2 regions of the Delftia sp. PE138 genome follow, and region 2 is predicted to be linked to the other one. Evidence: riboswitches for the same ligand, from Rfam matches in the RefSeq annotation. Region 2 holds a riboswitch; the other holds the start of a gene.

Region 1 (15,675 bases), on a different contig from region 2:
GGCCGTCACAGCCGGCGTGCTGATCGCGCTGCACAAGAGCCGCTGGGGCCTGCGCGTGCGCGCCACGGTCAGCAACCGCGTGATGGCCAACGCCATCGGCATCGACACCAAGAAGACCGACCGCCTGACCTTTGCCATCGGCTGCGGCATCGCGGGCGTGGCGGGCGCGGCCTTCACCACCATCGGCTCCACCGGCCCCACCTCGGGCTCGCTGTACATCGTGGACGCCTTCCTGGTGGTCACCTTCGGCGGCGCGGCCAGCCTGCTGGGCACCGTGGTCTCGGCCTTCGGCATTGCGCAGACGCAGTCCATCACCGAGTTCTTCCTCGCGGGCTCCATGGCCAAGGTGATCACGCTGTCGCTGATCGTCTTCATCCTGATGCTGCGTCCCCAGGGCCTGTTCGCCTCCAAGGTGCGGCGCTGATCCCGGCGCCGGCCCTGTCCACGAATTCCCCCGCGTTCCCCCGATTTCCCCTGAGTTCACCGGAGTCATTCCATGCAAGCCCTCAAAGCCTGGATACAGCGCTACCAGCTCGCCAGCCTGGTGCTGCTCACCGTCCTGCTGGCGGTGGTGCTGCCCCTGGCGCTGGACATCTTCCGCCTCAACCTGGTCGGCAAGTACCTGACCTATGCCTTCGTCGCCATCGGCCTGGTCATGGTCTGGGGCTATGGCGGCGTGCTCAGCCTGGGCCAGGGCGTGTTCTTCGGCCTGGGCGGCTACGCCATGGCCATGTTCCTGAAGCTGGAGGCGTCCGACCCCATCAGCACCAAGATCCAGTCCACGCCCGGCATCCCCGACTTCATGGACTGGAACCAGCTGACCGAGCTGCCCTCGTTCTGGCTGCCCTTCAAGAGCCTGCCGTTCTCGCTGGCCGCCGTCATCGCCGTGCCCACGCTGCTGGCCTGGCTCATCAGCTTCGCCATGTTCAAGCGCCGCGTGGGCGGGGTGTACTTCGCCATCATCACGCAGGCCGTGGCGCTGATCGTCACCGTGCTCATCATCGGCCAGCAGGGCTACACGGGCGGCGTCAACGGCATGACCGACCTCAAGACCCTGTGGGGCTGGGACACGCGCACGGACAGCGCCAAGTACATCCTCTACTACGTCTGCGTGGCCCTGCTGATCGGCGCCATCGTGCTGTGCCGCTGGATTCAGACGGGCAAGGTGGGCACCCTGCTGCTGGCCATGCGCGACAAGGAAGACCGCGTGCGCTTTTCCGGCTACGACGTGGCCAACTTCAAGGTCTTCGTGTTCTGCCTGGCCGCTGCGCTGTCGGGCGTGGGCGGCGCGCTGTTCACGCTGCAGGTGGGCTTCATGTCGCCCAGCTTCGTGGGCATCGTGCCCTCCATCGAGATGGTCATCTACGCCGCCGTGGGCGGGCGCATGAGCCTGGTGGGCGCCGTGTACGGCACGCTGCTGGTCAACGCGGGCAAGACCTATTTCTCGGAGAGCTTCCCGGACCTGTGGCTGTTCCTCATGGCGGGCCTGTTCATCGGCGTGACCATGGCCTTCCCGATGGGGCTGGCCGGGCTGTGGGAAAGCCGCATCGTTCCCTGGTGGAACAGCCGCCGCAAGGGCGCGGCACCGGCCGCAGCGCCTGCCGCAGCGCAGGGAGCCCAGGCAGCACCTGCCCCGGCCGCCACCAAGCCCACGTCCGCCCTGTCCGAAGGCATGGGCCGCCAGGGCGCCTGAACCACAGCGGGAGCACACCATGAGCAATACCGACTTCACGCTGGCCGTGGAAGACCTGACGGTCTCCTTCGACGGCTTCAAGGCCATCGACGCGCTGAACCTGTACATCGACAGGAACGAGCTGCGCGTCATCATCGGCCCCAACGGCGCGGGCAAGACCACGCTGCTGGACCTGATCTGCGGCAAGACCCGCGCCACGGGCGGCAGCATCAAGTTCAAGAACGAGGAACTCACGCGCATGGCAGAGCACAAGCGCGTGCGCCTGGGGATCGGGCGCAAGTTCCAGACGCCGTCCATCTACGAGAACCTGTCGGTCTTCCAGAACCTGGAGGTCTCCTACCCCGAAGGCCGCTCGGTCTTCGGCGCGCTGGCCTTCAAGTGCACGGAGGCGGTGCGCGATCGCGTGCAGGCCGTGGCCGCCGACATCGGCCTGGACGAGCGCCTGGACACCGAGGCCGGCCTGCTCAGCCACGGCCAGAAGCAGTGGCTGGAGATCGGCATGCTGCTCATGCAGGAGCCCGAGCTGCTGATGCTGGACGAGCCCATCGCCGGCATGAGCGCCCGCGAGCGCGAACTGACGGCCGAGCTGCTGCAGCGCATCTGCAAGAACCGCTCCGTCATCGTCATCGAGCACGACATGGAGTTCGTGGCGCGCATCGCGCACAAGGTCACCGTCATGCACCAGGGAAAGATCCTCGCCGAGGGTCCCATGGACAAGGTGCAGGCCGACCCCAAGGTCATCGACGTCTACCTCGGCCACTGAGGCACGCACAAGGAATTCACATGCTGCAAGTCAAGGATCTGTACGTGGCCTATGGCCAGAGCGAGGCGCTGCACGGCATCAGCTTCGAGGGCCGCGAGAACGAAACCGTGGCCATCATGGGCCGCAACGGCATGGGCAAGACCACGCTGTTCAAAAGCCTGATGGGCGTCATGCCCGCCAAGAGCGGCCAGATCACCGTGGCCGGCCAGGACGTCACGAAGGACGAGAGCTTCCGGCGCGTGGCCAAGGGCATTGCCTACGTGCCCCAGGGCCGCATGATCTTCCCCACGCTGACCGTGGAAGAGAACATACAGACGGGCCTGGAGAACGCGAAGTCGCGCCAGGTGCCCGACGACATCTACGCCCTGTTCCCCGTGCTCTGGGACATGCGCCGGCGCAAGGGCGGCAACCTCTCGGGCGGGCAGCAGCAGCAGCTGGCCATTGCGCGCGCCCTGGTCACCAACCCCAAGGTGCTGCTGCTGGACGAGCCCACCGAGGGCATACAGCCTTCCATCATCAAGGACATCGCCAAGGCGCTCAACGAGATCCGCAAGCTGCGCCGCATCACCATCGTGGTCAGCGAGCAGGTGCTTTCCTTCGCCATGGATGTGGCCGACCGGCTGTTCGTCATCGAGGGCGGGCGCCTGGTCCATGAGACGGCCAGAGCAGATACCGACGAGCAGCGCATCAAGTCCTACCTCTCCGTCTGATCCGTTTTTTCCCACTGCCATCGCAAGGAGCACACCATGGCCGAAACCCTGATCAAGGTCGATCTCAACCAGTCCCCCTACGACAACCCGCAGGTGCACAACCGCTGGCATCCCGACATCCCCATGGCGGTCTGGGTGGAGCCGGGCGCGGAGTTCAAGCTGGAGACCTATGACTGGACCGGCGGCGCCATCAAGAACGACGACAGCGCCGAAGACGTGCGCGACGTGGACCTGTCCACCGTCCACTTCCTGTCCGGCCCCGTGGGCGTCAAGGGCGCCGAGCCCGGCGACCTGCTGGTGGTGGACCTGCTGGACATCGGCGCGCGCGACGACAGCCTCTGGGGCTTCAACGGCTTTTTCTCCAAGCAAAACGGCGGCGGCTTCCTGGACGAGCATTTCCCGCTGGCCCAGAAGTCCATCTGGGACTTCCACGGCATGTTCACCAAGAGCCGCCACATCCCCGGCGTCAACTTCGCAGGCCTCATCCACCCGGGACTGATCGGCTGCCTGCCCGACCCCAAGATGCTGGCCAGCTGGAATGAGCGCGAGACCGGCCTCATCGCCACCGACCCCGACCGCATCCCCGGCCTGGCCAACCCGCCCAACGCCACCACCGCCCACATGGGCCAGATGCAGGGCGAGGCGCGCGACAAGGCCGCCGCCGAAGGCGCGCGCACCGTGCCGCCGCGCGAGCATGGCGGCAACTGCGACATCAAAGACCTCTCGCGCGGCTCGCGCGTGTTCTTCCCCGTCTACGTGGACGGCGCGGGCCTGAGCGTGGGCGACCTGCACTTCAGCCAGGGCGATGGCGAAATCACCTTCTGCGGCGCCATCGAGATGGCCGGATGGGTGCACATGAAGGTTTCGCTGATCAAGGGCGGCATGGCCAAGTACGGCATCAAGAACCCCATCTTCAAGCCCAGCCCCATGACGCCCAACTACAAGGACTACCTGATCTTCGAAGGCATCTCGGTGGACGAAAAGGGCAAGCAGCACTACCTGGACGTGACCGTGGCCTACCGCCAGGCCTGCCTGAACGCCATCGAGTACCTGAAGAAATTCGGCTACAGCGGTGCCCAGGCCTACTCGCTGCTGGGCACGGCGCCCGTGCAGGGCCACATCAGCGGCGTGGTGGACGTGCCCAATGCCTGCGCCACGCTGTGGCTGCCCACGGAGATCTTCGACTTCGACATCAATCCCACGGCCGAGGGACCACAGAAGATCATCACGGGCGGGGTGGACCTGCCCATCGCCCAGGACAAGTAAGCCCGGCATACGACACCCGCCATCCACCATCCGCCAGAGGCCGCCCATGCCCACCTATGACTACCACTGCGCCGCATGCGGCGGCTTCGACGCGCTGCGCAGCCTCTCGCAGCGCAACGAGCCCGCGCCCTGCCCCATCTGCGAGGCGGCCTCGCCCCGCGTCTTCGTCAGCGCGCCGCGCCTGGCCTGCACCAGCCCCGAGCAGCGCCGCGCCCACGACACCAACGAGCGCGCCCGGCACGAGCCCAGGCGCTCACGCGATGTGGCCGAGGGCAGCTACGCGCGCATGCGCCACCCTTCGGGCTGCGGCTGCTGCAGCGGCGCCAGCAAGCGCGGCTCCACGGTCACGGCGCCCAACGGCGCCAAGACCTTCCCGACCAAGCGGCCCTGGATGATCAGCCACTGACCGCGGCCCCTGCGCCGCACCGATGCAAAAAAGGCCCGCGACGCGGGCCTTTGTCCTGCCTGGCCGTACCGCTCAGTGCACGGCGCCGATGAAGCCGGCCAGCTCCGGCGTCTGCGGGCTGGCGAACAGCTGCTTGGCCGGGCCGCTTTCGTGGATCAGGCCCTGGTGCATGAACACCAGCTGGTCGCCCACGTCGCGGGCAAAGCGCATCTCGTGCGTGACCATGATCAGCGTCATGCCCTCGGCGGCGAGCTGCTTGACCACGGCCAGCACCTCGTTGACCAGCTCCGGGTCCAGGGCCGAGGTGATCTCGTCGCACAGCAGCACCTTGGGCTGCATGGCCAGCGCGCGTGCGATGGCCACGCGCTGCTGCTGGCCGCCGCTGAGCTGGTCGGGGTAGCTGTCGTACTTGTCGCCCAGGCCGACCTTGGCCAGCATCTGGCGCGCCAGCGCCGCCGCCTCGGGCTTTTTCACGCCCTTGACCACGGTGGGCGACAGGGCCACGTTCTCGCCCGCCGTCAGGTGGGGGAACAGGTTGAACTGCTGGAACACCATGCCCACGTTCAGGCGCAGCGCGCGCAGCTGGGCGGGCGAGGGCGCGCTGCCCTCCGAGCCCTTGAGCACGGCGTCGTCCACCACGATCTGGCCGGACTGGATGGCCTCCAGCCCGTTGATGGAGCGCAGCAGCGTGCTCTTGCCCGAGCCGCTGCGGCCGATGATGGCGACCACCTGGCCGCTGTCCACGCTCAGGTCCACGCCCTTGAGCACATGGTTGTTGCCGTAATGCTTGTGAACGGCGCGCACATCAACGAGCGGCATAGAGTTTCTTCTCCAGATGGGATGCGTAGAGGGACAGGGGCCAGCACAGCAGGAAGTAGCCTGCGGCGACCAGGCCGTAGATGAGGAAGGGCTGGAAGGTGGCGTTGGCCAGCATGGAGCCGAGCTTGGTCAGCTCGCTGAAGCCGATGATCGAGGCCACGGCCGTGCCCTTGATGATCTGCACCGAGAAGCCGACCGTGGGCGCTATCGACAGGCGCAGCGCCTGCGGCAGCACCACATGGCGCATCTGCTGCAGGTAGCCCATGGCCAGGCTGGACGAGGCTTCCCACTGGCCGCGGGGGATAGCCTCCACGCAGCCGCGCCAGACCTCGGCCAGGTAGGCGCTGGTGTACAGCGTCAGGCCAATGGCGGCCGCCGTCCAGGGCGAGATGTCCAGGCCGGCCATGGACGAGCCGAAGAACACGATGAACATCTGCATCAGCAGCGGCGTGTTCTGGAAGGCCTGGATATAGGCCTTGGCCAGGCGGCGCAGGTTCAGGCTGCGGCCCACGCGGGCGAACAGCACCAGCAATCCGGTGGCGCCGCCCAGCACGAAGGCCAGCAGCGACAGCGCCAGCGTGGCCAGCAGGCCCTCGGCCAGCTTGGCCAGGATGGGCAGCAGGGGAATGTCGGCAATCATGCGGCGTCTCCGGCAGTGGTTGCAGGTGCAGCAGGTGCAGCGGGCCTGGCTGCACGCGGCGTGCGGCGGCCCACCACGAAGCGCTGGCCTATCCAGGCCAGCAACTGGCGCAGTGCCAGGGCCAGCACGAAGTACGCCGCCGTCACCACCAGGTAGGTCTCGAACGCGCGGAAGTTGCGCGACTGGATGAAGTTGGCCGCAAACGTCAGGTCCTGGGCGGCGATCTGCGAGACCACCGAGGTGCCCAGCATCACGATCACGATCTGGCTGCTCAGCGAGGGCCAGACCCGCTGCAGCGCAGGGCGCAGCACCACATGGCGGAAGACCGCCCAGCGGCCCATGCCCAGCGCGCCAGCGGCTTCCAGCTGGCCGCGCGGCGTCTCCTGGATGCCGGCGCGCACGATCTCGGTGATGTAGGCGGCCAGGTTGATCACCGTGGTCAGCAGGCAGGCCTGCCATTCGTTGATCTGCACGCCCAGCGAAGGCAGGCCGAAGAACACGAACATCAGCTGCACCAGGAAGGGCGTGTTGCGTATGCCCTCCACGTACACCTTGAACAGCCAGTGCAGCGGCGCAATGCGCCAGGCGCGGCTGACGCCGCCGGCCACGCCGATGGCGCCGCCCAGCACGGCGCCCGCCGCCGTCAGCGCCAGCGTGAAGCCCGCGCCCTGTGCCAGCAGGCCGCTGTAGTCGAACACGGCGCCGAAGTCGAATTGATAGGCCATGGAAGGATTTCCGGGAGCAGGGGCGCAGCGGTTACAGGGTGGCGGGCAGCGGCATCTTCATCCAGCGCTGGGACAGGCTGGTCAGGCGGCCGTCGGCCTTGAGCTTGGTGATGATGGCGTCCACCTTCTGCAGCAGCGCCGGCTCGCCCTTGGCCACGCCGATGTAGCAGGGCGTGTCCTCGACCGCGAACTTCACGTCCAGCTGGCGCAGCCTGGTGCGCTCGTTGACGGCGTTGGCCACGATGTTGCCCAGCGTCACCAGCTGCACCTGGCCCGTCAGGTAGCTTTGCGCGGTGGCGTTGTTGTCCTCGTAGCGCTTGATGGTGGCCGAGGCCGGCGCCACCTGCGTGAGGGCCAGGTCCTCGGTGGAGCCGCGCGTCACGCCCACGGTCTTGCCGGCCAGGTCGGCAGGGGCCTTGATGCTCATGTCCTTGGGGCCGTAGACGCTCTTGGGGAAGGGTGCATAGGCCTGGGTGAAGTCGATCACCTTGGCGCGCTCGGCGTTCTTGCCCAGGCTGGAGATGACGATGTCGGCCTTGCCCGTGGTCAGGAAGGGGATGCGGTTGGTGCTGGTCACGGGCACCAGCTCCACCTTCACGCCCAGCTCCTGGGCCACCAGGGCCGCCATGTCGATGTCATAGCCCTGCAGCTTCAGGTCGGTGCCCAGCGAGCCGAAGGGCGGGAAGTCCTGCGGAATCGCCACGCGCAGCACGCCGGCCTTCTGGATATTGGCCAGCATGTCGGCCTGGGCGGCGCCGCCCAGGCCGGCAGCGGCCAGGGTGGCGGCCGCCAGGGCGGTGCGGATGAATGCGCGGCGGGGTGTCAGGGGGGAAGTCATGCGAAAGCTCCTTCGGAAGGTGGGGTGAGGCGAAAGAAAAGCGGGTCAGGGTCGGGCGCAGATGTATCGGGCGCTGTTGCGTCGGGCGCCGTCGCGTCGGGCGCCGCCGCGTCGTCCGGTGTGTCGAGATCGATGCCGCTGCGCCTGGCCGCCGACAGCAGGTGGGCGCGCATGGCGCCCGCCGCACCCGGCGCATCGCCTGCGCAGACGGCCTGCACGATGGCGTCGTGCTCGCGCACCGGCTGGTCGTCGGCACCGCTCCAGGCAAAGGGCAGGCGCAGGCTGTGGCTGATGGCCAGCTCCAGCTGGCGCGCCATGGCCACCAGGCCCGGGTTGCCCGACAGCTGGGCCAGCAGCAGGTGGAACTGCAGATCGGCGTCGGCGGCGGCCAGCAGGTCGCTGCGGTCCAGGGCGTGGGCCAGCTGGGACTGGGTCCATTGCAGCTGGCGCAGGCCGCTGTCGTCGGCGCGCACGGCCGCCAGCGCGGCCCAGCCGGGCTCCAGCACCAGGCGCAGCTCGATCAGCTGGCGCGGCGAAAGCGTGCCCAGCGCCGGGGTGGCATAGGCGCGGTGCATGCGTGCACGGCCGCTGTGCGGGCCGTTGATGCGCACGCCCTTGCCCGGCTGGATCTCGACCAGGCCCAGGGCCTCCAGCATGGACAGCGCCTCGCGCAGCGAAGCGCGGCTGATGCCCAGCTGCCGGGCCAGCTCGCGCTGCGGCGGCAGCTGGCTCCCGCCGGGATAGTGGCCGCTCAGGATGTGCTGCTGCAGCGTCTGGGCCATCGAGATCGGAATGCTTTGCATGGGCTGGCGCGGGTGGAGGGTTTTGGCCTGACTGGTCAGACCACGTACCCAGCAGATAGCGAATTGCGTGCCAGATGCAAAAAAAGGAGCGTTGTCCTCAGGCATTGCAAAGAATCCGGGGCGATGGGACATCGACAATCCGCCCCGAAGGCGCCGCCGGCGGCCCGCGCTGCCGCGCTTTGGTGCAGTGCCGCATGGCTTTGTGCAGGCCTGCCCCGAATGCGGGCGTAAAACCCGCACTGCAGGCCGCCGCCAGCCGCCGTAGAATCCCGGGCTTTGGCCCGAGGAGCGTTGCAGCGCGGCACCCGCCCATCCGTACACCGGATCGCGTGCCGCGTCAGGCTTGGGCCAGGTGCAGGTTCCCGGCCGGACCGCGCCCACGGTGCCAACGACGCTCACCTGTTGCCATGCCGTTTTTGCAGGTGAGCTTGATGTCGTCCTCTTTCACTCCCCCTCCCATGAAGCTGTCCGGCCTGGAGCCGGTGACCATCGGCGAGGGCACGCTGTTCGTCAACGTGGGCGAGCGCACCAACGTCACGGGTTCCAAGGCCTTTGCGCGCATGATCCTCAACGAGCAGTACGAGGAAGCGCTGTCCGTGGCGCGCCAGCAGGTGGAAAACGGCGCCCAGGTCATCGACGTGAACATGGACGAGGCCATGCTCGACAGCAAGGCCGCCATGGTGCGCTTCCTGAACCTCATCGCCTCCGAGCCCGACATCGCCAAGGTGCCGGTCATGGTGGACAGCTCCAAGTGGGAGGTCATCGAGGCCGGCCTGCGCTGCCTGCAGGGCAAGGGCATCGTCAACTCCATCTCCATGAAGGAAGGCCTGGATGAATTCAAGCGCCAGGCCCGGCTGATCAAGCGCTACGGCGCGGCCGCCGTGGTCATGGCCTTCGACGAGAAGGGCCAGGCCGACACCTACCAGCGCAAGATCGAGATCTGCGAGCGCGCCTACCGCATCCTGGTGGACGAGGTGGGCTTCCCGCCCGAGGACATCGTCTTCGACCCCAACATCTTCGCCGTGGCCACCGGCATCGAGGAACACGACAACTACGCCGTGGACTTCATCGAGGCCGTGCGCTGGATCAAGCAGAACCTGCCCGGCGCCAAGGTCTCGGGCGGCGTCTCCAACGTGAGCTTCAGCTTCCGCGGCAACGACCCCGTGCGCGAGGCCATCCACACCGTGTTCCTCTACCACGCCATCTCGGCGGGCATGGACATGGGCATCGTCAACGCCGGCATGGTCGGCGTCTATGACGACCTGGAGCCCGAACTGCGCGAGCGCGTGGAAGACGTGGTGCTCAACCGCCGCCCTGACGCTGCGGAACGCCTGCTGGAGATTGCCGACGCCGCCAAGGGCGCCGCCAAGGACGACAGCAAGAAGCTCGAATGGCGCGGCACGCCCGAGAACCCGAAGACCGTGGGCGAGCGCCTGTCGCACGCCCTGGTGCACGGCATCACCGACTTCATCGTCGTCGACACCGAAGAGGCCTACCAGCAGATCGTGGTGCAGGGCGGCGGCCGCCCGCTGCACGTGATCGAAGGTCCGCTCATGGACGGCATGAACATCGTGGGCGACCTGTTCGGCGCCGGCAAGATGTTCCTGCCCCAGGTGGTCAAGTCGGCGCGTGTGATGAAGCAGGCCGTGGCCCACCTCGTGCCCTACATCGAAGAGGAAAAGCGCCAGCAGGAAGCGGCGGGCCTGGACGTGTCCAGCAAGGGCAAGATCGTCATCGCCACCGTCAAGGGCGATGTGCACGACATCGGCAAGAACATCGTCACCGTGGTCCTGCAGTGCAACAACTTCGAGGTCATCAACATGGGCGTGATGGTGCCCTGCCACGAGATCCTGGCCAAGGCCAAGGCCGAGGGCGCGGACATCATCGGCCTGTCGGGCCTGATCACGCCCAGCCTCGAAGAGATGCAATACGTCGCCGGCGAGATGCACAAGGACGACTACTTCCGCATCAAGAAGATTCCGCTGCTGATCGGCGGCGCCACCTGCTCGCGCGTGCACACCGCCGTCAAGATCGCGCCCAAGTACGAAGGCCCCGTGGTCTACGTGCCCGATGCCTCGCGCAGCGTCAGCGTGGCCCAGAGCCTGCTGGGCGAGAACAAGGGCAACTACCTGGCCGAGATCCAGGCCGACTACGACAAGGTCCGCACCCAGCACGCCAACAAGAAGAAGACGCCGCTGTGGCCGCTGGACAAGGCCCGCGCCAACGCCACGCCCGTGGACTTTTCCCAGGCCCCCGTGGCGCCGCGCGCCCTGGGCCGGCGCGTGTTCCGCAACTTCGACCTGGCCGAGATCGCCGAATACATCGACTGGGGCCCGTTCTTCCAGACCTGGGACCTGGCCGGCCCCTATCCGGCCATCCTCGACGACGAGATCGTGGGCGTGCAGGCCCGCCAGGTGCTGGCCGACGGCCAGGCCATGCTCAGGAAGATCATCGAAGGCCGCTGGCTGCAGGCCAACGGCGCCATCGGCCTGTTCCCTGCCAACCGCGTGGGCGATGACATCGAGTTCTACGCCGACGAGTCCCGCAGCCAGGTGCTGATGACCTGGTACGGCATGCGCCAGCAGACCGAAAAGCAGATGGTGGAAGGCCCGGATGGCCAGCCCGTGATGCGCCCCAGCCGCTGCCTGTCCGACTTCGTGGCCACCAAGGAATCGGGCATCCAGGACTACGCGGGCCTGTTCGCCGTCACGGCCGGCATCGGCGCCGAGAAGAAGGACAAGGAGTTCCAGGACGCGCTGGACGACTACTCCGGCATCATGTTCAAGGCCCTGGCCGACCGCCTGGCCGAGGCCTTCGCCGAATGCCTGCACCAGCGCGTGCGCAAGGACCTGTGGGGCTATGCGCCCGACGAGGACCTCAGCAACGAAGCGCTGATCAAGGAACAGTACAAGGGCGTACGCCCCGCGCCCGGCTACCCGGCCTGCCCCGACCACAGCGCCAAGACCGACCTGTTCGCCGTGCTCAAGGCCGACGAGATCGGCATGACCCTGACCGAAAGCCTGGCCATGAACCCGGCCTCCAGCGTCAGCGGCTTCTACATCGGCCACCCCGACTCCGTCTACTTCAACGTCGGCGAGATCGGCGAGGACCAGCTCGCCGACATGGCCGCGCGCCGGGGCATGGATATCGAGGAACTGCGCAGGCTGCTGGCGCCGAATCTCGCCTGATATTGGGTTGACCGCTGGCTTGGCTACGCCGGTCAGGCGTGCGATTTTTCGCTATTTTGGACAAAGGCATTCATCTTTGACTGGAATAGCGGACAGGGCGCGCCAGCGGCGCAGGCAGTCGATCAGAAGATGTGATCCGGCTGAGCGTTCAAGCGCGCGCCGATGCTGCAGGAGCCAGGATGCCCTACAAGGGCCCGGTGCACGCCAGCCGAACCCGCACCTCCTTGTTGGCGACCAGGGCCGGATCGGTCGCAAGGACGAGTTTTCTCTCTCCCCCGCTGCCCAGGTCGATCAGGCCTTCCTGCAGTACCTGCCGGACGCCCCCTCGGTTCACGCTGCTCGTGTAGGTCGCCAGAGCCGAAAGGCATCCGCACTCGCCAATCGATTTGCGCAGTTGAACACGGGTGTTCGCCCACACCACATTGGACTCTGTGGAAGTCTTCGTCGCCGTGATCGACACGCAGGCTGAAAGATCGTTCTGAAACGTTATCTGGTCGGCATGGGCAGCAAAGGCAGATCCGCCGAACAAGGCAGACCATATTAAAAATCGAGCCATGCTATGCACGTGTGCCTCCGTTTGTCACTCTTGCCGGGACGTAATTGACTTTCAGGATGAAATAGCTACGCGAACTGGACTTCGCCTTCGACCGAAGAATCGGGAAGAATCTATGCTCAACCTCAATACATCCGTGGCTGAAGCCTTTGGTTGAATCATGCAGATAAAAGCCGCTGCGAACGGGGTTGCAAGCGATGCGCGTTTGAGTGTCGGCGGGCTCCATCCGCGCCCGGTTCTGCCCCCAGTTTGCCCAATAGGCTTCGCAGCTTCCGGCGGCAGCTCCGCGTGGAATCGTCTGGACTCCCCATCCGGGAGACAGGTTGCATCTTCCCGCACCGTCATCCTTCGCCGCCCCACGGTCGGTGACAAGCACCTTGTACATCCCCTCCGGAATTGGTCCGCTGTCTTTGATGCACTGATTTTCTGGCATCTGAAAACCTGGAAGTCCTGTCGTTGCCTTGAAGCTACCCGAGCCATTCCATGTCAGCTTCTGCCCATCAAACTCCATATCTGGTATCACAAACGGTCCCTCCAATTTTCTAAAGTCGCATCAATCGAGTTTCTCGGTAGCCACGGTTTGATGCCATCCAGATTCATAAGCTTCATCTGGATCAGAGATCGGGGCAGCTTAATGCGCTTATTGCCTCGGAGGCAAGTTGGAGGGAAAGTGTTTTTGCGACATGCTGTAACGATCTTGTATACCAATTCGCTGCATCGCATTCAGGTATACCTGATTGCCATGGATGATGTCGCCTGAATATGCCCACTGCCAGAGTCCAAAAAAACAAGGCGCACGAGGCGCCTTGTCATGGGTCAGCGGGATGGGAGTTTCAGAGCCCGATTTCCTTGTTGTACGCCTTGCGCGCCGCAACGGCCGTGTCCGTGAAGTCGGTGAACACGCCGTCGATGCCCAGGCGGTAGTAGGCCAGGTATTCCTGCACGGGGTCGCCCTTGTACAGGCCGGCCAGGCGGCCCGGCTCGTTGCGGAAGGTGAAGCTGTGCACGATCAGGCCGGCCTTGTGGGCGTCGCGGATCAGGCCCGTGTCCTTGACGGTGTTCACGTCCTTGAGGCCGGCGCCGTCCTTGTAGGGCACGACGGAGTGGGCCAGGACCTGGGGCTTCCAGGGGCCGATGCCGTCGGCATAGGTCTTGATCTCGGCCAGGCCTGCGGGCGTGAGCATGGTGGCGAAGGTGCGCGCGTCGCCGGCCAGGGTCCAGCTGTAGGGGCGGCCGCTGATGAAGGTCCATTCATCGTTGGTGATGTAGACCATGGAGCCGTCGCGCAGATTGAAGTCGTTGCCGTCGATCAGCTGCACGCCCTTGGCCTTCATGCCGGCCTGGCGCAGGTACTTGAGGCTGGCCGGGTCGAAGCTCTGGATGTAGATGGGCGAATCCTTGGCGTTGAGCTTGTTCTGGTCCAGCAGCTTGATCACCGCGTCTTCAAACGGGCGCGAGCCGGGCGCGCCGCAGCCGTTGGCGATCGCCTGCTGGTTGTTCCAGTACGGGTTCTTGGTCTCGGCGTAGACGGGGATGGTGCGGCCCAGGGCCTTGCCCTTGGCGGCGGCGATGTCCAGCACGTCCTGGGCGCTGATCAGGGGCAGCTTGCCGTTCCACTCGGTGGGGCGCTCGCTGCGGTTGTCCAGGATCGTGCCGCCCAGCCAGCTGCGCAGCTCCTGCATCGTGAAGTCGCTGATGGACCAGTCGTTGCGGTGGTCCTCGCCATCGACCACCAGGGCCTTGAGCACGGACTTGGGATCGTTGGCATCGAGCTGGTCGCTCAGGTATTGCGAGGGGCCGTTGGCAGGCACGGCGGGGTACTTCACGTTGACCAGCACGCCGGCCGCAGTGCGCTGGCGGCGCGCCACTTCGGCATTGGTCTTGGCCACGTCGGCCACGTTGGTGCTGTCGCTGAGCCAGGCGTTGTGGCGGGCGACCAGCTGGCAGTCCTTCGTCATGTGCATGTCGAGTTCGAGCATGTCCGCGCCCGCGTCGGCGGCGGCCTCGTAGGCCATGCGCGTCTGCTCCGGGAACTTGCCCGAGAAGCCGCGGTGGGCGATCACCTGGGGCTGCTTTCCGTCGAGCGTGAGGTAGAACGAGCCGCCGTCGCCGCCGCAGGCCGTGAGGACTGCAGCCGCGCACAGGGACGCGAGCAGGGGAGTGCGGGAAAAGGACATAGGACGTTGGGTCATATCCGAAGCAGTGGTGGGTTGATGAACGGCGCGCAATGCGCCAGCTCAGCAGCGTATGCAGTCAGCCGTGTCGGCACCATGACAGTGCGCCCCGTAGGGCCCGGATTGGCGTTTTAGCGACGGTCGGTGGAAATTTGCCGACCCACCGACACAGGGTTATCCCCCGAACAGGGGCGCCAGCGTGGCGCGCAGGCGGTCGCCGGCGTCGGGCGCCTCGCTCGGGCGGATCTCCAGCGAACGCTCCACCGTGCCGATGTGCTCCAGCAGCAGGGCCTTGGCGCCCTCGGTGTCGCCGCGCTCCAGCGCCTCGACGATGCGTTCGTGCTCGGCGCAGGACTGGCTGGCGCTGTGGGTGGACTGGAACAATGTGGCCGCCAGCGTGGTGCGCGCCGTGAGGTCGCGCAGGGTGAGCGCCAGCAGGCGGTGGCCCATCTGCTCGGCCAGGCAGACGTGGAAGTCGGCCAGCAGGAAGGCGCGCGTGGCGGCGTCGGCGCCCGCAATGGCCTCCTGCTCCTGGGCGATGTGGCGGCGCAGCTGGCCGATCACGCTTTGCAGGGGGCGCCCGGCCTCGCCCAGGATGCCGGTCTCGATGATGCGGCGCGCCGCGAAGGCGTCCTGCGCCTCCTCGGCCGAGGGCTGGACCACGTACCAGCCGCGCCGGGGCTGCACCTGCACGAAGCCGCGCGCCTGCAGCTGCATCAGCGCCTCGCGCACCATGGTGCGGCTGACCTCGAAGTTGTCGGCCAGCTCCTGCTCCCCCAGCCGTTCGCCGGGCGCCAGTTTCTGGGCCAGGATGGCTTCGACGACGCGCTCGGCGATGTGCTGGGGGCTTACAGGTGTCATTGCGTTGCAGGGTGGGCAGGAGTCACGGTTGCGGGGACGGCGGCGGCGCCGGAGGGCTCGGCGTCGGGCCCCTGATTGTCGGCCAGGCCGTTGAGCACGGCATGGGCGCGCTCGCGGTCGATGTCACCTTCCCAGGCCGCGATGGCCACGGTGGCCACGCAGTTGCCGATCAGGTTGCCCAGCGCGCGGGCAATGCCCATGAACCAGTCCACCGACAGCACCAGCACCAGGCCGAT
Region 2 (15,675 bases):
AATTGATCGTTTCCGAAGATTGCGTAGGTATGCATAGTCGCATCAAGCTTCAAATTGATAACCTGTTCTACTGGAAAACTATGTCGCGACACAGCTAGGCTATTGCCTAGTGTCACACGAGCTTTTCGGCATGAGCGGGGAGCATTTGGTGGAGTCGATACCGCAAACCGCAGGCGCCAAATCGCATCCATTATTTGCGTATGTGATAGCGCATCGGGATCGGGTGGTGCGATGGGTAGCCGTAGTACGGCGCTATGAGATTCCAGAAGCCATCGATCATCGCCCTGAAATGTGGCTGTGGCCGAATCGATGGTGCCCATCGCACTGCTGTCAAGCAATTTAAGGGTAGGTCCTGGACGATGAGGATCCATGCCCCAGGTTTCGTAGCGCAGCGAGTATCTGGTGAGTGCGGAAGGAACAGTCGCAAGAATCAAACCGGCAATCAATACCTTCGCTCCCCAGCTGGCCTTGACGCCCATTCCATCGAGCGTAAGCAGGTTTGATGGCGATACGGGAGTGAGTTTGGGTATTTGAAGCAGCACCGCAATGCTCACGCCTGTAAGTATAATTAGCCAAGGCTCCATGAAGAAAAGGTTGTAGCGATCATTGTAAAGGACAGGGGTTAATTGAATGGCCATTCCTAAAGTTGCCACCAATAGGCCACTGATCAGCGTGAGTTTTTTGTGAGGTTTTTCGTGACATCCAGGGAGTATTGGGAGACTGGATTTTGAGAGGCTGAGGCGCCATGCCATAACAATCGATGCGAATGCAATGGACATCAACTCGAAAACTCGGACGGTACGCTTGGGTTCAGTACGCAATTCCGGGGTGCTATAAAATATCCAAGTCTTGAATTTAAAAAGAAAGAATTTAAGATTGTCAAGCAGTGATGTATTTTTTATTATCTCAATTGCGACCTGTTTGTTAATTTCGTCCGCCCTGCGCATCAGTGGATTGCCGAGTGTTTCGGGGTCAGCTGTGCCAGGGATAACGCTAGCATCATAGCTAAATCCAGAGAATGCGGGTTCAAGTCCCATTTTGAATGGGCTGATTCCATAGTATAAGGCTGCTCCCGTTCCGGTGCTTATTCCCCATACGTTGAAATAAGCGCTATTTTTAATAACGGTAGCGGCTGGTAGTAATAAGGCGAGCATCAATGCAATGCATAGTTGACGGTTCACGATCTTATCAACTGAGACCCATCTTTCGGAGGAAGATGATTGCCTTCGTCCAATCCGCAGTGATACTAAAATGAAAATTGCCAAGGAGAGTAAGGCAAAGTACTGCAAAACGGGGCGGGTAAGCAGTGTAATTGATAGTCCGCAGGAAAGAAGTCCAAGCCAAAATATGCGTAATTTTGGATTAAGAACATATTCAATGGTTGCTGCTGTAAAAAGTAAAAGTCCAAATAGATAAAGGGACTCTGTCAGAACTTGCGGGATGTAGTAAATGAGCGTAGGATGGTAAACCAGCAAACAGGATGCTACAGTTCCGGCCCACCAGCCACCCAGTCGTTGGGCACAATGCCATATCAATATGACAGAAATCAAGAAGATGGCGCAATTGGCTATCTGGGTATCTGTTGGGCTCGCTCCCCAGAGCGCCGGCCAAATATAGCCCATGGGTGCTACGTGATAACTTTCGGGTGATTGCGTTAGAAAACCCCAAGGGTCGGACAGAATTTTCTTCGCATTGGGTATGTAAACCCAATGGGCATCTGAATTAAGGGGCGCACCAGGTTCTGGTAAATATTGAGTAAGACGCTTGATGGCTTCGTAAAGTATCCATGCGAGCCATCCTGCGGTTGCATAAAATCTCAATGAATACGATTTTTTTTTATTGAACATCGGACTACTGGTGCGCCTGGCGATTGTCGGTAAGTTAAGCGCTGACTTGCAACGCCAACCCCGCATGCTCGCGCAGCGGATGGAAATGGATCTTCGGAAACCGCTCCTGCGCCAGCCGCACGTCATACGGTGACGTGCACAGATAGGCCAGCGTGTCGGCCGCATCGCGCGCCATGCGCAGTGGGTAGGCGTTCTCGAATTCGCGCAGTTCGCCCGGCGTGTCGGCCGTGATCCAGCGGGCGGCCGTGTACTGGCAGCCTTCCAGGCGGATGTCGCAGTCGTATTCGGTGTTCAGGCGGTGCTGCACCACTTCGAACTGCAGCTGGCCCACGGCGCCCAGCAGCATGTTGCCGCCGGCTTCGGGTTTGAAGACCTGGATGGCGCCTTCCTCGCCCAGCTGCATCAGGCCCTGCTGCAGCTGCTTGGTGCGCAGCGGGTTCTTGAGCACCACGGTCATGAACATTTCAGGGGCGAAGAAGGGCAGGCCCGTGAATTGCAGGCTCGCGCCGTCGGTGATGGTGTCGCCCAACTGCACGCCACCATGCGTGGTGAAGCCGATGATGTCGCCCGCATAGGCTTCTTCGACGGCTTCGCGGCGCTGGCTCATGAAGGTCACGACCGAGGTGGGGCGCAGTTCCTTGGCGGTGCGCTGCACCTTCATCTTCATGCCGGGCGTGTACTTGCCCGAGGCCACGCGCACGAAGGCGATGCGGTCGCGGTGGTTGGCATCCATGTTGGCCTGGACCTTGAAGACCACGCCGGAGAAGCCTTCGTCCTCGGGGTGGATGATCTTTTCCACAGGCTGCTTGTTGACCAGCAGCGAGCTTTTGCGGGGGCCGGGCGGGGGCGACATGTCGACCACGGCATCCAGCACTTCCATGACACCGAAGTTGTTCACGCCCGAGCCGAAGAAGACCGGCGTGAGCTTGCCGGCCAGGAAGGCCTCATGGTCCCAGGGGGCCGAGGCGCCCTGGGCCAGTTCCATGCTGTCGAGCGCGTCGTCAAAGGCCTGCCCGAAGCGCGCACGCAGCTTGTCGGCCTCGGCCAGGGGAATGGCCTCGAAGTCCTGGGGGCGGCGTTCGCTGCCAGGCTGGAATACCGTCATGGTCTGGGTGAGCAGGTTGATGATGCCGCCAAACTGCTTGCCCTGGCCCACGGGCCAGGTGACGGGGCAGCAGGGCATGCCCAGCTCGCGCTCCACTTCGTCAAGAATGTCCAGCGGATCGCGCACTTCGCGGTCCATCTTGTTGACGAAAGTGATGATGGGGGTGTCGCGCTGGCGGCAGACCTCGATCAGGCGGCGGGTCTGCGATTCCACGCCGTTGGCGGCGTCGATCACCATCAGCGCCGAGTCCACGGCCGTGAGCACGCGGTAGGTGTCTTCCGAGAAGTCCTTGTGGCCCGGGGTGTCGAGCAGATTGACCACATGGTCGCGGTAGCTCATCTGCATGACCGAGCTGGCCACCGAGATGCCGCGCTGCTTTTCGATTTCCATCCAGTCGGAGGTGGCATGGCGGCTGGCCTTGCGGCCTTTGACGGCGCCCGCGATCTGGATCGCGCCCGAGAACAGCAGCAGCTTCTCGGTCAGCGTGGTCTTGCCCGCGTCGGGGTGGGAAATGATGGCAAAAGTCCGGCGGCGCCGGGTTTCAGAGGCGTATGACACAGTATTGAAAGCGCAGAGGCAGGGCGGTGCCTGCCAGAAAAGGGAGACGTAATGTCTGTCGCGGGCGGCCATTGGGGCATGGAGCCAAGCGAGGCCGCAAATGGCCGCCATTCTACTTTCGCACCGGGAATATCGGCGAACAGGGATGTAAGTCGTGTCCCTGGTTTCTTGATGCCGTCTTGATACGGCACGTCGCAATCTCAATCCGCTTTTGACAGCCCCGGCCCTAGAGTTTTCCCCATCGCAACAACAGGTGCCGCCATGCGGCGCCGATGCGGGAGAAATCCCTATGACCCTGACCGAAATCACCGGATGGCTGGGCGCCCTGGGCGCCCTGGCTGTGTTTGTCTACCTCGGATACGCATTGCTGCGGCCCGAACAGTTCTGAGGTGGCGCAGATGCAAGACCTGATCTTTATCGCCCTGAGCCTGGGCTGCTTCGGGGGCCTGCTGGCCTTCGTGGCGGCGCTGGGCCGGATTTGACTGCCTGAAAGGAGACCTCCATGTGGTTGACCTGGATGGAATATGCACTGGTGCTGCTGCTGATGACGGCGCTGGCCGTGCCCATGGGGCAGTGGCTGGCACGCTGCTTCACGAGTGAGCACCATGCCTGGATCGAGCGGCTGAGCTTTCGCGCCCTGGGCGTGAACCCGGCCGAGCGCATGGGCTGGCAGCGCTACGGGCTGGCGCTGCTGCTGTCCAACGGCGCCATGCTGCTGCTGGGCTATGCGCTGCTGCGCCTGCAGGGCTGGATGCCGCTCAATGCGCTGAGCAATGCGGCTCAGACACCGGACCTGGCCTTCAACACAGCCGTGTCCTTTGTGACCAATACCAACTGGCAGGCGTATTCGGGCGAGAGCAGCCTGTCCAACGCCACGCAGATGGTGGCCATCACCTTCATGATGTTCGCTGGCGCGACCACGGGCGTGGTCGCCGCGGCGGGTGTCATCCGCGGCCTGGCGCGCTCCAGTGCCTCGGACCTGGGCAACTACTGGGTGGACTATGTGCGCATGCTCTGGCGCGTGATGCTGCCGCTGAGCTTTGTGGTGGCCCTGGTCTATGTGTGGCAGGGTGTGCCTCAGACGCTGGATGGCCAGGTCTGGGCGACGACGCTGGAGGGCGCTCGCCAGCAGATTCTTCTCGGCCCCGTGGCCAGCCTGGAGAGCATCAAGCACATCGGCACCAACGGTGGCGGCTTCTTCGGCATGAATGCTGCCCATCCGTTCGAGAACCCCACGCCGCTGACCAACGCATTCCACATCCTGGGCATGCTGCTGATCCCGTCGGCGCTGACCTATGCGCTTGGCTCCATGCTGCTGCGCCGTCGCCAGGGCTGGGTGCTGTTCGGCGCCTGCCTGGTGATGTTCGTGGGCTTTCTGGCGCTGGTGTTCACGGCCGAGCAGGCCGGCAATCCGCTGCTCACGGCCGCAGGTGCCGACCAGCAGATCAGCGCCACCCAGCCGGGCGGCAACATGGAGGGCAAGGAGCTGCGCTTCGGCATCGCCGATACGGCGCTGTTCGTGACTACGACCACGGCCGCGACCACGGGCTCGGTCAATGCCATGCATGACTCGCTGACGCCCCTGGGCGGGCTGGTGCCGCTGGCGCAGATGATGCTCAACTGTGTGTTCGGCGGCGACGGCGTGGGCCTGATCAACCTGCTGCAGTACGCCATCCTCACGGTCTTCCTGGCCGGCATGATGATCGGCCGCACGCCCGAGTTCCTGGGCAAGAAGATCGAGGCGCGAGAGATCAAGCTGGTGATGCTGGCCGTGATGGCGCACCCGATCTCCATCCTGGGCTTCACGGCGTTGGCTGCGGTCTGGCCCGACACCATGGCCAGTCTGACCAACCGGGGGCCGCACGGCTTCTCGGAGGTGCTCTATGCCTATGCCTCGGGCACGGCCAACAACGGTTCGGCCTTTGCGGGCCTGAATGCGAACACGCCGTTCTTCAACACCACCATCGGCCTGGCCATGCTGGCTGGCCGCTATCTGACACTGCTGCCCATGCTGGCCCTGGCCGGCAGCCTGGCGGCCAAGCCCACCGTGCCTGCGGGGCCGGGCACCTTCCCGACGGCCACGCCGCTGTTCATGGGCTTGCTGGTCTTCGTGGTGGTAGTGGTCGGTGGACTGACCTTCCTGCCTTCGCTGGCCCTGGGCCCTGTGGTCGAGCAACTGCAGATGCTGTCAGGACAGGTCTATCCCTGAACACCCCTGAGCCCGTTTTTTTCCTGGCCGCCTGCTGTGCCTGACACAGCAGCGCGGCGGAGGTTTCCGAAATGCAAGTTCAAACACACACTTCCGGCCCGTTGCCGGTGCTGCGCACCGATGCGCAGGTTCCATCCCAGACCGATGCCGGCGGGCTGCGCTCGCTGTTCGGCCCCAGCCTGCGGTCGGCGCTGTTCGTCGCCGTGGTCACGGGCCTGGCGTATCCGCTGGTCACCACGCTCGTGGCCCAGGCCGCGTTTCCCAAGGCCGCCAATGGCAGCCTGATCACGCGCCAGGGCTCGGTCGTGGGCTCGGCCCTGATCGGGCAGGAGTTCGCTTCGCCCCGTTATTTCCAGGGTCGGCCCAGCGCCACCACGGCGCCGGATCCCGACAAGGCCAATGCCACGGTGGCCGCGCCCTACAACGCCGCGCTGTCGGCTGCCACCAACCAGGGGTCGACCCACGCGGCGCTCAAGGAGTCCGTGGCGGCGCGCGTGGCGGCCTACCGCGAACTCAATGGTCTGGCGGCAGATGCCGCTGTACCTGTGGATGCCGTGACGGCCTCGGCCTCCGGCCTGGATCCGCACATCTCTGTGGCCAATGCCGAGCTGCAGCTGTCGCGCGTGGCACGCGAGCGCCAGCTGCCTGTGGCCAAGGTCCAGGAACTGCTGCGCCAGCAGATGCAGCCGCGCGTTCTGGGCCTGCTGGGTGAGCCGCGCGTGAACGTGCTGCAGTTGAATCTGGCGCTGGACGATCTCTCGGCCGCGACGCTGCAGCCTGCGGCAGCCAATGCCGCCAAGGAGTAAGCCATGTCGCGCAAAACTGCTTTGTCCCTGTTCGATCCTTCGCTGGTGCGCCAGGCGCTGGGTGACTCCATCCGCAAGCTGGCACCGAGCGCGCAATGGCGCAACCCGGTGATGTTCGTGGTCTATCTGGGCGCCATCTTCACCAGCCTGCTCTGGGCCCAGGCCCTGGCGGGCGAGGGCGAGGCGCCTGCGGGCTTCATCCTGGCCATTGCGCTGTGGCTGTGGTTCACCGTGCTGTTCGCCAATTTTGCGGAGGCGCTGGCCGAGGGGCGCAGCCGCGCCCAGGCCGCGAGCCTGCGCAGCATGAAGCGCAGCACGGTCGCCAAGAAGCTGGAGCAGGCCAGCTACCAAAGCCGCTGGCATCCCGTGGGTGCGGAAGAACTGCGCTCGGGCATGTGGGTGCTGGTCGAGGCCGGCGACACCATACCGCTGGACGGCACGGTGATCGAGGGCGTGGCCTCGGTGGACGAGAGCGCCATCACCGGCGAATCGGCCCCCGTGATCCGCGAGGCCGGCGGCGACTTCTCTTCGGTCACCGGCGGCACGCGCGTGCTGTCGGACTGGCTGGTGGTGCAGATCACCGTGAACCCCGGCGAGTCCTTCCTGGACCGCATGATCTCCATGGTGGAGTCGGCCCGCCGCCACAAGACGCCCAACGAACTGGCGCTGACCATCTTGCTGGTCGGACTGACACTGCTGTTCCTGCTGGTCATCGTCACGCTGCGGCCCTATTCGGCCTTTGCGGTGGAGCTGACGGGCAGCGGGCAGGTCGTGGGACTGACGGTGCTGGTCGCCCTGCTGGTGTGCCTGATCCCGACCACCATCGGCGGCCTGCTGTCGGCCATTGGCGTGGCAGGCATGAGCCGCATGATGCAGGCCAACGTGATCGCCACTTCGGGCCGCGCCGTGGAGGCGGCCGGCGACGTGGACGTGCTGCTGCTGGACAAGACCGGCACCATCACGCTGGGCAACCGCCAGGCCAGCGAATTCCTGCCCGCTCCCGGCGTGACGGCCGCGCAGCTGGTCGATGCGGCGCAGCTGGCATCACTGGCCGACGAGACACCCGAGGGCCGCAGCGTGGTCGTGCTGGCCAAGGAAATGCATGGCCTGCGCGAGCGTGACCTGGCAACCCTGCATGCCGTCTTCGTGCCCTTCACGGCCCAGACGCGCATGAGCGGCGTGGACATGCCGCAGCCCGACGGCGGCACGCGCAGCCTGCGCAAGGGCGCGGCCGACGCCGTGCGCCGCCACGTCGAAGCCATGGGCGGCAAGTTCCCGCCCGCCATGCTCAAGGTGGTGGAGGATGTCTCGCGGCGCGGCAGCACGCCGCTGGTGGTGGCCGATGGCGCCCGCGTGCTGGGCGTGATCGAGCTCAAGGACGTGGTCAAGCACGGCATACGCGAACGCTTTGCCGAGCTGCGCCGCATGGGCATCAAGACCGTGATGATCACGGGCGACAATCCGCTCACGGCCGCCGCCATTGCGGCCGAGGCCGGCGTGGACGACTACCTTGCCGAAGCCACGCCCGAGGACAAGCTGCGCCTGATCCGCGAACACCAGGCCGCCGGCCGGCTGGTGGCCATGACCGGCGACGGCACCAATGACGCACCCGCCCTGGCCCAGGCCGACGTGGCCGTGGCCATGAACAGCGGCACCCAGGCGGCCAAGGAAGCCGGCAACATGGTGGACCTGGACAGCAACCCGACCAAGCTCATCGAGGTCGTGGAGACCGGCAAGCAGATGCTGATGACGCGCGGCGCGCTGACCACCTTCAGCGTGGCCAACGACGTGGCCAAGTACTTCGCCATCATCCCGGCCGCCTTCGTGGGCACGTATCCGCAGCTGTCGGCGCTCAATGTCATGGGACTGGCCAGCCCGGGCTCGGCCATCCTGAGCGCCGTGATCTTCAACGCGCTGATCATCATCGTCCTGATACCGCTGGCCTTGCGTGGCGTGCCCTACCACGCCATCGGCGCCTCGGCCCTGCTGCGGCGCAACCTGCTGGTCTACGGGCTGGGGGGCCTGGTCGTCCCCTTCATCGGCATCAAGCTGATCGACATGCTGCTGGTGGCTTTCGGCCTGGCCTGATCTTTGGCGGCAAGCCTGCCCGCCCGGGCAGGCACCGCCTTGCTTTCTCTGTACAAAAACCAAGATGAAATCCGCTTCTTCCATGACGGCCGCTTGTGCCGTCCCCCGCTTCTTCCCCCGTGCCTCACTGGCTGCACTGCTGTCGCTGGCGGCTGCGTCCTGCCATGCCCAGGCCGAGACCTCCCCAGTCAACGCTGCCAGTGCCGATGCCCAGCAATCGCCCGCACCCGCCTACGCGCTCACCGGCAGCGTGGCGCTGCTCAGCGACTACCGTTTCCGTGGCATCTCGCAAAGCTGGATGGGGCCGGCGCTGCAGGGCGGGCTGGAGCTGTCGCTGCCGCGCGGCGCCTACCTGGGCGTGTCCGGCTCCAGCGTGTCGCGCCACAGCTATCTGGACGGCCGCGCGCTGGAGCTGGACCTGTACGGCGGCTGGCGCACCGAGCTGCTGCCGGGCTGGACGGGCGACATCGGCCTGCTGCACTACAACTACCCCGGCGCGCGCGTGCCCCGCGGGGATGGCAGCGGCGGCGTGCGCTACGACACCACCGAGGCCTATCTGGGCGTCACCCACGGCGGCTTCAGCGCCAAATGGTCGCTGGCGCTGACGCCTTACTTCGGCCTGCGCGACAGCACGGCGGCCACGGCCTTTGCCGAGGCACTTCCCGGCAGCGGCAGCTCACGCGGCAGCAGCTATCTGGACCTGAACTACCAGCATCCGCTGGGCGACTGGGCGGTGCTGGGCCTGCATGCCGGCCACACGCAGGTGCGCAACTACAGCGAACTGTCGTACGCCGACTGGCGCGTCTCGCTGGCCCGCAGCTGGGGGCCATGGACGGCCACGCTGGCCTGGGCCGGCACCTCGGCCGACACGCGCTACTACCGCGCGGCCAATGCGGCAGGCCAGATGCAAAGCCTGGGCCGCAGCGGCTGGGTGCTGTCGCTGTCGGCGGCGTTCTAGTGTGGGAGCACGCTCTGGTGCTAGGCTGAGAACCATGCCCATTTCGTCCTCTGCCGAGCCGGCGCCGCCCGGTCTGCCGCGCCCCGATCCCGACGCCCTGGTCGCGCGCCTGCGCCATGAGCGGGCGCAGGAGGGGCGGGGCAAGCTGCGCATCTACTTCGGATCGAATGCAGGCGTGGGCAAGACCTACGCCATGCTGGCCGCCGCCCAGCGCGAACGCCAGGGGGGCCGCGAGGTTCTGGTGGGACTCGTGGAAACCCATGGCCGCAAGGAAACGGCGCAGCAGCTGCATGGCCTGGAGCAACTGCCGCTGCGCGAGCTGCCGCACCAGGGACGGACGCTGCGCGAGTTCGACCTGGATGCGGCGCTCGCGCGGCGTCCGCGCGTGCTGCTGCTCGATGAACTGGCGCACAGCAATGCGCCAGGCTCACGCCATCCCAAGCGTTGGCAGGACGTGCAGGAGCTGCTGGACGCAGGCATCGATGTCTGGACCACGATCAACGTGCAGCACCTGGAAAGCCTGAACGACGTGGTGGGCGGCATCGTCGGCATCACGGTGCGCGAGACCGTGCCCGACCAGATCTTCGACGATGCCGACGAGGTCATCGTCGTCGACATCTCGCCCGACGAGCTGCTGCGCCGCTTGAAGGACGGCAAGGTCTACATGATGGAGCAGGCCGAGCGGGCCTCGCGCAACTTCTTCAGGCGCGGCAACCTGCTGGCGCTGCGCGAGCTGGCACTGCGCCGCACGGCCGACCGCGTGGACGAGGACATGCGCGACTACCGGCGCGAGCGCTCCATAGGCACGGTCTGGCCTGCGCGTGAGCGCCTGCTGGTGGCCGTGGCAGGTCATGCGGGCGACGACGCCCTGGTGCGCCAGGTGGCGCGCATGGCACGCCGGCTGGATGCTGGCTGGATGGTGGTGTACGTGGACGCGCCCCAGCGCCAGCACCGCCCACGCAGCGTGCAGGCCGCCGTGCTCAAGACCCTGGCCCTGGCCGCGCGCCTGGGGGCCGAGACGGCCACGCTGCCGGGCGCCGATGTGGCCGAGGCCCTGGTTGCCTTCGCGCGCGAGCGCAACGCCAGCCGCCTGGTGCTGGCCCAGCCGCCGCGCCCGGCATGGTCGCCCTGGCGCTGGTGGGGCCGCAGCCTGCCCGACCGCATCGTCCAGCTGCATCCCGACATCGACGTGCTGGTGCTCTCCGGGGGCTCCAGCGCGGCCCGGACCGAGGCCGCGCCTGCCGCACCGCTGCGGCGCAGGCCGCTGCCCTGGAAGGGCTATGCCGGCGTGACCCTGGCCTGCTTGACCGCCACGGTGCTGGCCGAGCAGCTGCTGCGCATCTTCGACCCGGCCAACGTGGTGATGCTGTTCCTGCTCATCGTCGTGCTGTCTTCGTTGCGCTGGGGGCGTGGCCCGGGCGCCTGGGCGGCGCTGCTGTCGGTACTGTGCTTCGACTTTTTCTTTGTGCCCCCGCGCGGATCCTTCCATGTCAACGACACGCAGTACCTGTTCACCTTCGTGCTGATGCTGGGCGTGGCCCTGGTCTGCGGCCAGCTCATGGCGCGGCTGCGCCACGAGGCGCGCGTGGCGGCCGAGCGCGAGCGGCGCGCGGGCGCCCTGGCGCGGCTGGCGCGCGACCTTTCGGGCGCGCTCACGCAGGAGCAGGTGGTGGAGATTGCGCTGAGCACGGTCTCGGGCGTGTTCGACGCCCAGGCCGGGCTGCTGTTGCCCGATGCCGACGAGCGCCTGCGCCCCGCCGGCGGCGGCTCCTGCCCCATGGACGACAGCATTGCGCGCTGGGCCATGGACCACGGTCAGCAGGCCGGCCAGGGCACGGACACGCTGCCGGCCGCGCCGGCCCGCTACGTGCCGCTGGCGGCGCCCGTGCGCATGCGGGGCGTGCTGGTGCTGCAACTGCGTGCGCCCCAGCGCCTGGAGGTGCCCGAGGAGCAGCGCCTGCTGGAGGCCTGTGCCAGCCAGGTGGCGCTGGCGCTGGAGCGTCAGCACTTCGTGGCCGTGGCCCAGCAGACCCAGATCGCCATGGAGGGCGAGCGCATGCGCAACACCTTGCTGTCGGCCGTCTCGCACGACCTGCGCACGCCGCTGACCACCATCCTGGGCGCGGCCGAGGCCGCGCAGCGCCATGTGCCGCCGGGCGGCGCAGCCGACATGCTGGAGCAGGTCCGCATCCAGGCCCAGGCCATGCAGCGACTGGTGGAGAACCTGCTGGACATGGCGCGCCTGCAGCAAGGCGGCGTGCACCTGCAGCGCGAATGGCTGCCGCTGGATGAAGTGGTCGGCAGCGCGCTGCGCCAGATGCGCGCGCGCCTGCACGAGCATCCCGTGAGCACCGACGTGCCCGCCAGCCTGCCGCTGCTGCAGCTCGATGCCGTGCTCATGGAGCGCGTGCTGGTCAACCTGCTGGACAACGCCGCCAAGTACACGCCGGCCGGCACGCCGCTGACCATCCACGCACGCGAACAGGACGGCGAGGTGCTTGTGGCCGTGCAGGATGGCGGGCCCGGCCTGCCGCCACACCTGCCCGTGGAGACGCTGTTCGAGCCCTTCACGCGCGGCACGGCCGAGTCCACCGTCTCGGGCATAGGCCTGGGGCTGGCGCTGGTGCGCAGCATTGTCGAGGCCCATGGCGGGCGCATCGAGGCCGCTGCCGCGCGCCCAGGCCCCGGCACCGTGTTCACGCTGCGCTTTCCGGTGCCGGAGCAGCCATTGCTCGATTAGAGTCTTGCGCCATGAGCACGCCCACCAACCGCATCCTGATGATCGAGGACGACCCCGGCATCCGCCGCTTCGTGCGCCTGGTGCTGGAGGACGAGGGCTGGCAGGTCTTCGAGGCCGACAGCGCGCGCCGGGGCCTGATCGAGGCGGCGAGCCGCCAGCCCGATCTGGTCATCCTCGACCTGGGCCTGCCGGATGCCGACGGCAAGCAGGTTCTCACCGAGCTGCGCGGATGGTCCTCCGTGCCCGTGCTCGTGCTTTCCGCGCGCGAGCGCGAGGACGAGAAGGTGGCCGCCCTGGACGCCGGCGCAGACGATTACCTGGTCAAGCCTTTCGGTGTGCCCGAGCTGCTGGCCCGGCTGCGCGTGATGCTGCGCCGCCGCCAGCAACTGGGGGCCGCAGGCGGCGCAGTTGCATCCAGCCAGGTGCACTTCGGCCAGGTGCAGGTGGACCTGGCCACGCACGAGGTGCGGCGTGCGGGCCAGCCGGTGCACCTCACGCCCATCGAATTCCGCCTGCTGGCGGCGCTGATCGCCGCCCAGGGCCGTGTGATGACCCACCGCCAGCTGCTGCTGCAGGTCTGGGGACCCGAATACCTGGGCCGTGCCCATTACCTGCGCGTGCACATGGCCAATCTGCGCCAGAAGATCGAGGACGAGCCGGCCCAGCCGCGCCACCTGGTGACCGAGCTGCAGGTGGGCTACCGGCTTGTGGGGCTGGGCGGTGAGACATCCCCGGGATCGGTATAATCAGCGCCTCTCCGAGGAGCGTTGCAGCAGGCCCATTCACCAGATGCGGTCTGCGAGGCTCGGAGTCATTCCTGCAACGACGCTCGCCCACGCTTTCTGTGCGGTGAGCTTTTTTTCGTCTCCCGCAGAACGTGGTTTTTCATTCATCTTTTGGAGAAAACCATGAACGCTGCTGTTCGTCCCGTTTCCGCCGACACGGCCATCGCTGACATTTCCCTCGCCGCCTGGGGCCGCAAGGAAATCCTGATCGCCGAAACCGAAATGCCCGGCCTGATGGCCACGCGCGAGGAATTCGCCGCGGCGCAGCCGCTCAAGGGCGCGCGCATCGCCGGCTCGCTGCACATGACCATCCAGACGGCCGTGCTGATCGAGACGCTCAAGGCCCTGGGTGCCGACGTGCGCTGGGCCTCGTGCAACATTTTCTCGACGCAGGACCATGCCGCCGCCGCCATCGCCGCCACGGGCACGCCCGTGTTCGCCATCAAGGGTGAATCGCTGGCCGACTACTGGGACTACACCCACCGCATCTTTGAATTCGGCGCCGCCGGTACCGAAGGCGAAGGCCCCAACATGATCCTGGACGACGGCGGCGATGCCACCATGCTGCTGCACCTGGGCATGCGCGCCGAAAAGGACCTGTCCGTGCTGGACAACCCCGCCTCCGAGGAAGAGAAGATCGCCTTCGCCGCCATCCGCGCCAAGCTGGCCCAGGACCCCACCTGGTACACGCGCAAGAGCGCCCACATCATCGGCGTGACCGAAGAGACCACCACCGGCGTGCACCGCCTCAACGAGATGTCGGCCAAGGGCACGCTGAAGTTCCGCGCCATCAACGTCAACGACTCCGTCACCAAGAGCAAGTTCGACAACCTCTACGGCTGCCGCGAATCGCTGGTGGACGGCATCAAGCGCGCCACCGACGTGATGATCGCCGGCAAGGTCGCCGTGGTGGCCGGCTACGGCGACGTGGGCAAGGGCTGCGCCCAGGCGCTGCGCGCGCTGTCGGCCCAGGTCTGGGTCACCGAGATCGATCCCATCAACGCCCTGCAGGCGGCCATGGAAGGCTACAAGGTCGTGACCATGGAGTGGGCGGCAGACAAGGCCGACATCTTCGTGACCACCACCGGCAACCGCGACATCATCCGCCACGAGCACATGGTGGCCATGAAGAACGAAGCCATCGTCTGCAACATCGGCCACTTCGACAACGAGATCGACGTCGCCTCCATCGAGCAGTACCAGTGGGAAGAGATCAAGCCCCAGGTGGACCACATCACCTTCCCTGACGGCAAGAAGATCATCCTGCTGGCCAAGGGCCGCCTGGTGAACCTGGGCTGCGCCACCGGCCACCCCAGCTTCGTGATGAGCGCCTCGTTCGCCAACCAGACCATCGCCCAGATCGAGCTGTTTACCAAGCCCGATGCCTACGAGGTCGGCAAGGTCTACGTGCTGCCCAAGATCCTGGACGAGAAGGTTGCCCGCCTGCACCTGAAGAAGGTCGGCGCCATGCTGACCGAGCTGACGGACGGCCAGGCTGCCTATATCGGCGTGAGCAAGCAGGGTCCCTACAAGCCCGAAACTTATAGGTATTAAGCACCCCCTGAGGCGCTGACGCGCCTTCCCCCTCTCTACCCGCTTCGCGGGGGAGGGGGACGACGCCCTCGCTGCGGGGCGGCCCTTGCTTGGCGTCCCTGAGTTGGGTCGCGCCGGTTTCGGGCATTAGTCAACTGAGATTTCCTGGAGCGACGCTATGCGCGCAGATGTATTTTTGGTGGAAGCCGGCCATGCGGCCACGCGCTCGCAGGCGCAGCGGCTGATTGCGGGTGGCGTGCAGTGGCGCATGACGCCGTTGACGCCGTGGAAGAAGGTCGCCAAGAACGGTGACGAGATTCCCGCAGGTGCCGAGCTGCAGTTGCTGGACGGGGCCGAGGCCCGGTTCATCTCGCGCGGCGGGCTGAAGCTGGAAGGCGCGCTGGCGGCCACCAAGCTGTCGGTGGACGGCCTGCGCTGCCTGGACGTGGGCCAGAGCACGGGCGGTTTCACCGACTGCCTGCTGCAGGCAGGCGCCGCCCAGGTCATCGGCGTGGACGTGGGCCATGGCCAGCTGCATGACCGGCTGCGCTCGGATGCGCGCGTGATCTGCGTCGAAGGCGTCAATGCCCGCGCGGTGACGGCCGAGGGCCTGCAGGAGGCCTGCGAGGAAGTGCTGTCCGAACGCTGGGAAGAAGATCCCGACGACAACGACACCCAGCCCGTGGCGCCCTATGCCTGGATGCGCAACGGCGGCGTGGTCGACGAGGACTACGACGACAGCGACGACGCCAAGGAAAACGAGATCGAGGCCTTCAAGGCCGAGCGCGCGGCCAAGGGCAAGGCGCGCGATGAGGGCACGGTGGCCACGCAGCGCCGCCGCCGCGCCGAGTTTGCCGACGTGGACATCACGCCGCAGTTCGACTTCGTCACGGGCGATCTGTCCTTCATCTCTCTGACCCTGGTGCTGCCGGCCGTCACGCGCCTGCTCAAGCCGCATGGCCAGCTGCTGATGCTGGTCAAACCGCAGTTCGAGCTGCAGCCGGGCCAGGTCGGCAAGGGCGGCATCGTGCGCGATGCGGCCCTGT

What was found. Region 2 has a riboswitch for S-adenosylhomocysteine ahead of ahcY (adenosylhomocysteinase). Riboswitches for the same ligand answer to the same signal wherever they lie in the genome.
Region 1: linked by a shared signal. The riboswitch ahead of metH (methionine synthase) and the one ahead of ahcY (adenosylhomocysteinase) in region 2 are both predicted to bind S-adenosylhomocysteine.

What each region holds. Positions count from the first base shown of each region.
Region 1 covers NZ_JABEPN010000003.1:106,976-122,650, reverse strand. Annotated here, with positions in the region: gene urtB (urea ABC transporter permease subunit UrtB) at 1-424, shown strand, start outside; gene urtC (urea ABC transporter permease subunit UrtC) at 497-1,693, shown strand; gene urtD (urea ABC transporter ATP-binding protein UrtD) at 1,713-2,456, shown strand; gene urtE (urea ABC transporter ATP-binding subunit UrtE) at 2,477-3,166, shown strand; gene fmdA (formamidase) at 3,203-4,432, shown strand; gene HFGMBDPB_RS12890 (FmdB family zinc ribbon protein) at 4,479-4,838, shown strand; gene HFGMBDPB_RS12885 (amino acid ABC transporter ATP-binding protein) at 4,911-5,657, opposite strand; gene HFGMBDPB_RS12880 (amino acid ABC transporter permease) at 5,644-6,297, opposite strand; gene HFGMBDPB_RS12875 (amino acid ABC transporter permease) at 6,294-7,022, opposite strand; gene HFGMBDPB_RS12870 (transporter substrate-binding domain-containing protein) at 7,054-7,860, opposite strand; gene HFGMBDPB_RS12865 (FadR/GntR family transcriptional regulator) at 7,857-8,663, opposite strand; S-adenosyl-L-homocysteine riboswitch at 8,941-9,067, shown strand; gene metH (methionine synthase) at 9,095-11,851, shown strand; gene HFGMBDPB_RS12855 (DUF2195 family protein) at 12,036-12,407, opposite strand; gene HFGMBDPB_RS12845 (glycerophosphodiester phosphodiesterase family protein) at 13,238-14,581, opposite strand; gene HFGMBDPB_RS12840 (GntR family transcriptional regulator) at 14,753-15,439, opposite strand; gene HFGMBDPB_RS12835 (C4-dicarboxylate transporter DctA) at 15,436-15,675, opposite strand, start outside.
Region 2 covers NZ_JABEPN010000001.1:78,934-94,608, forward strand. Annotated here, with positions in the region: gene HFGMBDPB_RS00330 (hypothetical protein) at 1-1,847, opposite strand, end outside; gene HFGMBDPB_RS00335 (peptide chain release factor 3) at 1,882-3,510, opposite strand; gene HFGMBDPB_RS00340 (potassium-transporting ATPase subunit F) at 3,800-3,898, shown strand; gene kdpA (potassium-transporting ATPase subunit KdpA) at 4,013-5,719, shown strand; gene kdpC (potassium-transporting ATPase subunit KdpC) at 5,791-6,525, shown strand; gene kdpB (potassium-transporting ATPase subunit KdpB) at 6,529-8,613, shown strand; gene HFGMBDPB_RS00360 (TorF family putative porin) at 8,696-9,571, shown strand; gene HFGMBDPB_RS00365 (DUF4118 domain-containing protein) at 9,606-12,311, shown strand; gene HFGMBDPB_RS00370 (response regulator) at 12,323-13,057, shown strand; S-adenosyl-L-homocysteine riboswitch at 13,065-13,149, shown strand; gene ahcY (adenosylhomocysteinase) at 13,220-14,650, shown strand; gene HFGMBDPB_RS00380 (TlyA family RNA methyltransferase) at 14,808-15,675, shown strand, end outside.